Regions from separate parts of the Actinokineospora cianjurensis genome, predicted to be linked through region 1. Evidence: riboswitches for the same ligand, from Rfam matches in the RefSeq annotation. Region 1 holds a riboswitch; each other region holds the start of a gene.
The links. Region 1 has a riboswitch for S-adenosylmethionine ahead of CLV68_RS00115 (methionine ABC transporter ATP-binding protein). Riboswitches for the same ligand answer to the same signal wherever they lie in the genome.
Positions count from the first base shown of each region.

Region 2: it holds a riboswitch for S-adenosylmethionine, as region 1 does, so the genes downstream of both, CLV68_RS13845 (aminotransferase class V-fold PLP-dependent enzyme) here and CLV68_RS00115 (methionine ABC transporter ATP-binding protein) in region 1, are expected to answer to the same signal.
Region 3: it holds a riboswitch for S-adenosylmethionine, as region 1 does, so the genes downstream of both, thrC (threonine synthase) here and CLV68_RS00115 (methionine ABC transporter ATP-binding protein) in region 1, are expected to answer to the same signal.

Region 1 is NZ_RCDD01000001.1:26,280-29,548, reverse strand. It holds gene rsmA (16S rRNA (adenine(1518)-N(6)/adenine(1519)-N(6))-dimethyltransferase RsmA) at 91-948, shown strand; SAM riboswitch class I at 1,057-1,146, shown strand; gene CLV68_RS00115 (methionine ABC transporter ATP-binding protein) at 1,344-2,351, shown strand; gene CLV68_RS00110 (4-(cytidine 5'-diphospho)-2-C-methyl-D-erythritol kinase) at 2,848-3,269, opposite strand, start outside.
Region 2 is NZ_RCDD01000001.1:3,094,457-3,097,725, reverse strand. It holds gene lspA (signal peptidase II) at 1-84, opposite strand, end outside; gene CLV68_RS13845 (aminotransferase class V-fold PLP-dependent enzyme) at 128-1,483, opposite strand; SAM riboswitch class IV at 1,523-1,638, opposite strand; gene CLV68_RS13840 (potassium/proton antiporter) at 1,694-3,175, opposite strand; gene CLV68_RS13835 (DUF167 domain-containing protein) at 3,261-3,269, opposite strand, start outside.
Region 3 is NZ_RCDD01000004.1:125,423-128,691, forward strand. It holds gene CLV68_RS23170 (ComEC/Rec2 family competence protein) at 1-128, shown strand, start outside; gene thrC (threonine synthase) at 644-1,903, opposite strand; SAM riboswitch class I at 1,915-2,046, opposite strand; gene holA (DNA polymerase III subunit delta) at 2,178-3,155, shown strand.

The DNA of each region.
Region 1 (3,269 bases):
TTCTGCGGAGGGGGCCTTTTGCTATTTCGGGAATGGGCGGGAAACAGGCCGGTGCGCGCATTGCCGGATGCCCCGAGTAGCATCTCGGCAATGACCGGTTCGGCGTTGCTCAGCCCGGTGGACGTGCGCAGGCTCGCCGCCGAACTCGGGGTGCGGCCGACCAAGAAGCTCGGCCAGAACTTCGTGCACGACCCCAACACCGTCCGGCGCATCGCCACCACCGCGCGGCTCACGCCCGACGACGTCGTCCTCGAGGTCGGCCCGGGACTCGGCTCGCTGACGCTGGCGCTGCTGCCCGAGTGCGCCTCGGTCGTGGCCGTCGAGATCGATCCAGTGCTCGCCGCGCGTCTACCCGGGACGGTCGCCGAACGCGCGCCCGGGTTTGCCGGTCGACTCAGCGTTGTGCTCGGCGACGCCATGCGGGTCACCCGCGCCGAACTCGGCGCCGAGCCGACCGCGCTCGTGGCCAACCTGCCCTACAACGTCGCGGTGCCGGTCGTGCTGCACCTGCTCGCCGAGCTGCCGAGCCTGCGCACCGTGCTGGTGATGGTGCAGGCGGAGGTCGCCGACCGGATGGCGGCCGGGCCGGGCGGCAAGGTCTACGGGGTGCCCAGCGTCAAGATCGCGTGGTACGCCGAGTCGCGTCGCGTCGCGACGGTGCCGCGGGCGGTCTTCTGGCCAGTACCCAATGTGGACTCCGCGTTGGTGTTTCTCACCCGGCGGCCAAGTCCCGCGGGCGTCGACCGCGCCGCGGTGTTCGCCGTCGTCGACGCCGCGTTCGCCCAACGGCGCAAGACGCTGCGCGCGGCACTGTCCGATTGGGCCGGTTCACCCGCGCGGGCCGAGGCGGTGCTCACCTCAGCGGGGGTCGACCCGACCCTGAGGGGCGAGCAGTTGTCGGTAGGGGACTTCGTCCGGATAGCCCAGGCGTTCACTCCGGTGCAGTAGCGCGAACCCGCCACCGTTACTCCCCCGGTGTGATGTATCGAACCCGGGACCTCAACTTGACCTCACACGCTTGCTTTTGGCGGTCCCGGTCGGGTCTACTCTTGGGGCATTCCATCCCGAGCGGCCGAGAGACCTGGCTCCAAGACGCCGCAGCAACCACCCACCGCGGGCAGGTGCTACCGCCAGGAGCGATGGAGGAGTGAGAACGGATGCAGATCCTCACCACACGCCGGGTCATCGACCAGTGCAGGCGTTCTGTGACGGCATGTCGACCGATGTGCGTAGCCCGCTGATCTTCGCGTAGCACCACGTCTTTCGCAGCACCCCCCTCCCGGAACCGGACTGTCCTCTGTGGACTTCTGGTCTGCCGTCGCGCCCGCTTGGAGTTAAGCACCGTGATCACCGTCGAGAACCTCAGCAAGTCCTTCTGGGGCAACACCGGCCCCGTCGTCGCCATCGATGACGTCACCCTGGATGTGCCCACCGGCACCATCACCGGGGTGGTGGGCCCTTCCGGTTCCGGCAAGTCCACCCTCGCCCGCCTCGTCGCGCTGCAGGAACGCCCCGACAGCGGCGTCATCCGCGTCGACGGCTTCAACACCGCCGCCCTCGACCCGCGCAGACTCCGGGCCGCCCGCAGGCGCATCGGCGTCATCACCCAGGGCGACCTGCTGCCGCAGCGCACCGCCGCGGGCAACATCGCGCTACCGCTGGAGCAGGCCGGGATCGATGGCCCGCAGCGCCGCGAGAAGGTCGGCAAGCTGCTCGACCTGATCGGCCTCACCGACAAGGCCGCCCGCTACCCCGACACCCTCACCGACGGGCAGCGCGCCCGCGTCGAGGTCGCCCGCGCCCTCGTCGGTGACCCCGGGTTGCTGCTCGCCGACGACCCGACCCGCTCGCTCGACTCCGACGCCGCCGCCGGTGTGCTGACGGTCCTCGACCGGGCGCGCGCCGAGTTGGGCGCCACGGTCCTGGTCGTGACCAGCGACTCGGCCGTCGTCCGGCGGATCGCGGACGACGTCGCGCTGCTCGACGGCGGCAAGATCACCGAGAGCGGCAGCCTGCTGTCGCTGGTGCAGGACGCGAACAGCCAGGTCGCGCAGACGCTGCTGCCGTCGATCGACGTCCCGAAGGGCGCCACCGCCGGGTACGACCGGGTCGCCGAGGTCGTCCTCATCGGCTTCGCCGCCGTCGGCGCACTCCTGCCGGAGGCCACCGCCCGCTTCGGCGCCACCATCTCCGTCATCGGCGGCGGCCTCACCCGCATCGGCGAGACCCCGGTGGCCCGCTTCCTCCTCGGCGTCACCGGCGCCTGGTCCGACCAATCCCTCACCTGGATCGCCGAGCGCGGCGGTGTCGTCCGCCCGCAGGTCGGCCTCGCCCGCACGGTTGCCGCCTGAGTGTTTTCTTTGATCGCCCGGCTCACTTCGGTGGGCCGGGCGATTCCTTTGCGCTGCGCTGGTCTTCGTTTCTCGCGTACCGCTGTGTGCGGCTTCTATTCCGCACTCGTCCCGACAGGCAACCGTGACCGCGCACCTCTAGTGTGCGTCAATCCTCTTACACAGTCAGCTGTGACTGCGCCTCTAACGCGCGCCAGTCTCCTTGCCCCACAACAACTTCTCCCCCGAACGCACCTCTATGCCCGCCCCAGCCGCTTCGCGCGCACGCGGTCCCGACCCTGCCCAGCCCCCACCCACACCGGGGGGCGTCCCAGTGCCAGTCTATCGGCACCCACCGACAGAAGATCTTGAAACAGGGCGCCGAAGATCCAGATGTGGATAACTTCTGTCGCTGGGACGGGTGAATCGGGTTCACTCGGCTGGAAGGCTTTCGCAGGCCGCGGGCGTCAATGGCCGGGAAAGCGGTGCCGCGGCGGGCAAGTCGTTCGAAACTGGTCTAGGCGTGGGCTTCCGGGGGGACGGGGCGTTCCTCGGTCGGGGTGATGCGGGCGCCGGGGACGGGGCCGTGCGCTACGCGGACGGTGCGGCAGACGCCCGCGCCGGAGAGTTCGGCGGCGACGCGGAGGGCGGCTTCGGCGTCCTCGCAGAGGAAGGCGCAGGTGGGGCCGGAGCCGGAGACGGTCCCCGCCAGGGCGCCCGCGGTGACACCGGCGCGGAGGGTGCGGCGCAGGCCGGGGCGCAGCGAGACCGAGGCGGCCTGCAGGTCGTTGCCGAGGAGCAGGGCGAGCTTGCGCGGGTCGCCGGTGGCGAGGGCCTCGAGGACGGGTTCGACATCGCCGATGCGGGGTGGGTCGCCGTCGGCGCGGAGGCGGTCCAGCTCGCCGTAGACCTTGGGGGTCGACAGGCCGCGGCGGTCGA
Region 2 (3,269 bases), 3.1 Mb from region 1:
CCGCTTGCGGCCGAGCCCACCCTGCTCGGGCGCGCCCTCCTGCTGTTGGGTGTCGGGACTGTCGTCGTCACGTTCGGTGCTCACCGGGCCATTGTCCACCGGACCATTGTCCACGAGCGCGCGCAGGCTATTCCGCCAGGAAGGCGGGCAGCGGCCGCGGGTCGTGGACCGGGGCCCAGCGACCGTCCACGACGGCGTACTCGACGGCCGGTCCGTCGGCCACCAGCGAGCGCAGCGCGGCGATCACCCGGTCGACGTGCTCGGCCCTGGTGCCCAGGCCGATGCTGACCCGGACGGCGCGCTCCTCCTGCGCCCCGGCCCGGCCGAGCAGCCTGCGGGTGGCGATGTGCGCGCAGAACGCGCCGTCGCGCACGCCGATGCCGTGCTCGGCCGACAGCACGGCCGCGACCAGGCCGGACTCGATGCCGTCGACGGTGAAGCTGACGACGCCGACCCGGTCGTGGTCGTCGCCGAACAGGCTCAGCGACCGCAGGCCGGGGACCGAGGCCAGGCCGACGCGCAGCCTGCGCAGCAGCGCGCGCTCGTGGTCGACCACCGCGTCCCAGTTCTCGGCCAGGGTGTCGCAGGCGACCGCGAGGGCGTGCGCGCCGACGACGTTGGGCGAGCCAGCCTCGTGCCGCTCGGGGACCGCGGACCACGCGACGCCGAGCCGGTCGCCCCAGTCGACGACCTGGGCGGTGGCGCCGCCGCCGACCAGGTACGGCTCGGCGGCCTTGAGCCAGTCGGCGCGGCCGATGAGCGCGCCGGTGCCGAACGGGGCGTAGAGCTTGTGGCCGGACAACGCCACGTAGTCGACGTCGAGCGCGCGGATGTCGACAGGACGGTGCGGTGCGAGCTGGGCGGCGTCTAGCGCTACCCGGGCACCGTGGCGGCGGGCGACCTCGCTGAGCGCCTTGATCGGCCAGACCTCGCCGGTGACGTTAGAGGCGGCGGTCAGCACTACCAGCCGCGGACCGACCGGGGTGGCGCGCAGAGCCTCGTCGAGCGCGAGCACGGCGTCACCGGCGTTGGCCGGGGTCTGCACGCGGTGCACGTTCGGGCCGCGCCACGGCAGCAGCGCCGCGTGGTGCTCGGTGTCGAACAGCACGACCGACGTCGCCCTGGGCAGGGCCTTGGCCAGCAGGTTCAGGCTGTCGGTGGTGTTGCGGGTGAACACCACCGTGTCGGAGGCGTCGGCGCCGACGAACCGGCGCAGCACGCGGCGCGCCCGCTCGTAGACCTTGGTGCTGACCTGGGAGGCGAACCCGGCGCCGCGGTGCACGCTCGCGTACCAGGGCAGCAGCTCGTCGACCGCGTCGCGGACGGTGTCGAGACACGGTGCGCTGGCGGCGTGGTCCAGGTTGGCGTAAGACACCTGCGTGCCGTCGACCAGCGGGACGTCGAGGCGCGCACCGGCGACCGTGGGCACGGTGGGCGCGAGGGGAGCCTGCTCGGCTCGGGCGGTGGGAACAGCAAGCGTCATGCCGACCTCCAGGTCCGGGACCCGGAGCGGTGATCGGCGGGTCCGCGCTTGTCCGCCCGCACAGCGCGGGAGGACCAGGTATTCACCCGGGGCACCCCACCGCGGAGGAGGGTTGCCGGCCAGCAAACCGGGGTTTGACGCTGGCGCTCATTACCTTGTCGAGCACTCTATCGGACGCTCGGCCGCCCACTCGAGGGGGTGAGGCCCGGATCACCCCTCGCCGGTCTCCCCCCGCCACCGCGCGTAGCGGCCCGCCCGGTCGACCGCGCGGATGCGCCGCTCGGTCGCGGCCTTGGCCTGCTGGGTCGCCACGATGAGGATCTGGTCGCCCTCCTGCAGGCGCGTCGTGGGGACCGGCGTGAACCCGGCGCCGTCCCTGGCCACGAGGCTGACGGTCGCCCCCTCGGGGAGGCGCAACTCGGAGAGGTAGACGCCGTGCAGTTTGGACCCGGTGGGGATGGTGAGCTGGAGGAGTTCGGCGTCGAGTTCGTCGAGGGTGGCGGCGTCGACCTCGACCTCCTTGGGGCGCGCCCCGCCGTCGAGGCCGAGCAGCCTGGCCAGGCGGCCCAGCGTGCTGCCCTGCACCAGGGTGAGCACGATGACCAGGACGAACACCGCGTCGACCAGCCGCTGCGCGCCGGGAACGCCCTGCGACAACGGGATCATGGCGAGCACGATCGGCACCGCGCCGCGCAGGCCCGCCCAGGACAGGAAGACCTGTTCGCGCCAGGGCATCCGGAACGGCAGCATCGAGATGACCACCGACAGCGGTCTGGCTATCAGCGTGATCACCGCGCCCGCGACCAACCCCGGCACGACGGCGTCGAGCAGCCTGGACGGGGAGGCGAAAAGTCCCAAGAGGACGAACAGGCCGATCTGCGCGAGCCAGCCCAGTCCTTCGGCGAAGGAGATGGTGTCGGAGCGGTGGGGCAATCGTGCGTTGCCCAGGACTAGAGCGGCCAGGTATGTGGCCAGCAGTCCGGAAGCGTGCAGGCTCTGTCCACCAGCGAACGCCAACACACACACGGCGACTGTGGCCAGCGGGTAGAGACCGGTCGACGGTAGGGCCGCCCGGCGCAGTGCGTGCGACCCGACCCAGCCGAGCACCAAGCCGATCGCAGCACCCACACCGAGTTCGTAGGCAGCGGTGAGGGAGAGAAACCAGTCGACTTCGTCGGACGAGGTAAGAACAACGACGGCGATGTAGCTGGGGGCGTCGTTGATGCCGCTCTCCAGCTCCAGCGACCCGACCAGCTTGCGCGACACCGACAACCGGCGCAGCACGCTGAACACCGCGGCGGCGTCGGTCGAGGCCAGCACCGCGCCCCACAACAACGCGAGCCGCCAGTCGAACCCGAGCAGCCAGTGCAACCCAGCGCCGGTGACCAGGATGGTGATCACCACGGCCAGTGTGGACAGCAGGATCCCGGGCAGCAGCGCGCTCTTGACCTCGCTCCAGCGCGTGGTGAGCCCGCCCTCGGCGAGGATGAGCACCAGCGCCGCGAGCCCGAGGGACTGGGTCAGCTCGGCGTTGGAGAACTCGATCCCCAGCCCCGCCTCGCCGATGACCAGCCCGAGCCCCAGGTAGAGCAAGAGCGACGGCAACCCGAGTCGGACCGATGCGCGTACCGCGAACACCGCGACCAGCAGAACAGCCGCACCGATCCCCAACGCGAAGGTCAGCTCCTGCACGCCACCTCCAGATCCCGTCCGTATCGCGAGCATTGTCCCTTGCCCCCCGCCGCGGTCGCGCACCCACCCGAAGGTGAGGCGATGATCACGAACC
Region 3 (3,269 bases), on a different contig from region 1:
CCGCCCTCATCCGCCAAGGCACCCACATAGCCCGAACCGACCGCACCGGCGACACAGCGGTGGTTCCCACCCCGAACGGCCCCGAACTCGTCGTCCGAGGCAACCCCAGACCCCCGTCCCGCCGCTGACACCCCGACGAGCGCTCCCAACACGGGATCCCGCGTGTGCCACCAACTCCGCGTGTGCCACCGACGCCAGCGCAAGGCCGTGCATGGCACCAGAAGGTGTGGCGCCACTGCGTGTGCCGCCAGTGAGCACGGCGTTCCAGTGAGCACGGCGTCCAGTGGGTGCGGTGTTCCAGTGGGTGGGGGAGTGCCCAGTCGGTGTGCCGCGTTCCCTTCGGTGCGGCGGCGTGGTGGAGCATCACCGGGTGCCGGGTGCCGGGTGCGGGCGCCCCACCGTGGGCAGCCTGGTGCCGCGAGCATCGCGGCGTCGCTGAGCACGGCATCGCTGAACACGCCGTGGGCACGGCTTTGGTGGCGTGCGACGTGGAGGTGATGGCGGCGCGGTGGGTGCGGGGTGTGGCTTGATGCCGCGCGGTGGTGGGGCGAGTGCGGATTCCGTGGGTGAGGCGAGTGCGTCACCTCACCCACGGAAACCGCTGGCGTCTGCGACAGAGGCAGGCCGGGGTGGAAAAGACCGGTCAGCCGCGGTTGAGGACCTCGTGGACGGCGGCGGCGGTCGGGGGGATGGTGGCGCGCGGGCCGATGTGGTCCTGGACGGCGTCGAGGGTCTTGAGGCCGTCGCCGGTGATGAGCAGGACGGTGTCGGCGTCGGGGTCGAGTTGGCCGGTCTCGATGAGCTTCTTCGCGGTGGCGACGGTGACGCCGCCCGCGGTCTCGGCGAAGATGCCCTCGGTGCGGGCCAGCAGGCGGATGCCCTCGACCACCTCGGCGTCGGTGACGTCCTCGACGGCGCCGCCGGTGCGGCGGACCGAGTCGAGCACGTACGGGCCGTCGGCGGGGGCGCCGATGGCCAGCGAGCGGGCGATGGTGTCCGGCTTGACCGGCCGGATCACGTCCGCGCCCGCCTTGAACGCCGCCGACACCGGGGAGCAGCCGGTGGCCTGCGCGCCGAAGATCCGGTACGGGGTCGGGTCGACCAGGCCCAGCTCACCGAGCTCGCGGAACGCCTTGTCCACCTTGGTCAGCTGCGAACCGGACGCCACCGGGATCACGACCTGGCCGGGCAGGCGCCAACCGAGCTGCTCGGCGACCTCGTAGCCCAGCGTCTTGGAGCCCTCGGCGTAGTACGGGCGGACGTTGACGTTCACGAACGCCCAGTCCTCGTGCTCGCCCGCGAGCTCGGTGGCCAGCCGGTTGACGTCGTCGTAGTTGCCGTCGACGGCGATCAGCGCGCCGTCGTAGACCGCGGTGGTCAGGATCTTCGCGCGCTCCAGCGACGACGGGATCAGCACCACCGAGTCCCAGCCCGCGCGGGCGGCGGCCGCGGCGACGGCGTTGGCGAGGTTGCCGGTGGACGGGCAGGCCAGGACGCTGAAGCCCAGCGTGCGGGCCGCGGCGAGGGCGACGGCGACCACGCGGTCCTTGAACGAGTGCGTCGGGTTGCCGGTGTCGTCCTTGACCCACAGCGACTTGACGCCGAGCGCGGCGGCGAGCCGGTCGGCCTTGACCAGGCGGGTCATGCCGGGGTCGGTGTTCGGGAAGCGCTCCACGTCGGCGGGGACGGGCAGCAGGCCCTTGTAGCGCCAGATCGACTTGGGGCCCGCCTCGATGTCGGCCCTGGTCACGGTGCCGAAGTCGTAGGCGACCTCGAGCGGGCCGAAGCACTCGGCGCAGGCGAACTCGGCGGCGAGGGGGATCTGGTGGCCGCACTCACGACAGGACAGGGCCCGGGCGGGGCCGAGGTCGAGGGTGCTGGTCTGGACGTCGACAGAGGTCATCGCGAGGTGTCTCCTCATCTATCCCGCGGCTGCGGGTCGGAATTGGCACCGTGGTCGTCCGCCTCCTCGCGATGAGGAAGTGACGCGTACGCCGGTTGCCGGGGCTTCATCGGGCCGTTTCCCTCTGCCCCTCTGGATGAGCGGTATTCAGTTGTCGCCCGGGCTGACCGGTGCGTGACGGCAACGGTACGGCACCGCCCGGCACCTCGGCCAGCCCGTACACCGTGGCGTGCCCCGGCGGGTCCGGTCGGCGGGGCGTGGCAGGATCGCGGGCGTGAACTCGCCCTCGGTCCTCCCGCCACCGCTGCAACTGGTGCTGGGAGAAGAGGAACTGCTCATCGAACGCGCCGTCCGGGCCATCCTCGAGACCGCGCGGCTGGCCGACGCCTCGGCCGACCTGACCAGGCTCAAGGTGGCTGATCTCACAGGCCCGGAGCTGGTGGAGATGGTCAGCCCGTCGCTGTTCGCCGAGGGCAGGGTGATCGTCCTCGACGCCGTGCACGAGGCCACCCAGGACATCGCCGCACTGGTGATCAACTACACCAAGTCGCCTGCCGACGGGATCGTGCTCGCCGTGGTCCACAACGGCGGCGGGCGCAAGGCGGGCAAGGACATCGTCGCCGCGATGAAGAAGTCCGGCGCCGTCGTCACCGAGTGCGCCAAGATCACCAAGGCCGCCGAGCGCGAGGCGTTCGTGCGCAACGAGATCCGCCGCGCCGGGGGCAAGACCGACCCGAGGGCGGTCGCCGCGCTGATCGACTCCGTCGGTTCCGACCTGCGCGAGCTGGCTGCGGCCGCGGCTCAATTGGTGGCCGACGCGGCGGGGGACGTCAGCGAGGAGGCCGTGCGCCGGTACCACCGGGGGCGGGCCGACGTGAGCGGCTTCGCCGTCGCGGAGAAAGCCGTCACCGGGGACGTCGCGGGCGCCATGGAGGCCCTGCGCTGGGCGATGCAGCTGGGGGTGCCGCACGTGCTGGTCGCCGACGCGCTCGCCGACGCCGTCCGCACCGTGGCCAGGGTGGCGGGCGCGGGCCGGGCCGACCCGTTCAAGCTCGCCGGTGAACTCGGCATGCCCGCCTGGAAGGTCAAGAAGGCGCTCGCCCAGTCCCGCGGCTGGAAACCGGCCGGACTCGCCGCCGCCATGCGCGCCGTAGCCGACGTCAACGCCGACGTGAAGGGCGTCGCCGCCGACGCGGGCTACGCCCTCGAACGCGCCGTCCTCCGCCTCGCCGAAGCCCACCGCCAAGACTGACCACCGTCCACAACGGACCTCGACCCTCACTCTGTCCGCAGTGGACAGCCCAAATAGGGCATGCCCTGTTCCGAGCACCCCCCGAAGATCCAGGGTATGGGGGGCGTGGTGGCG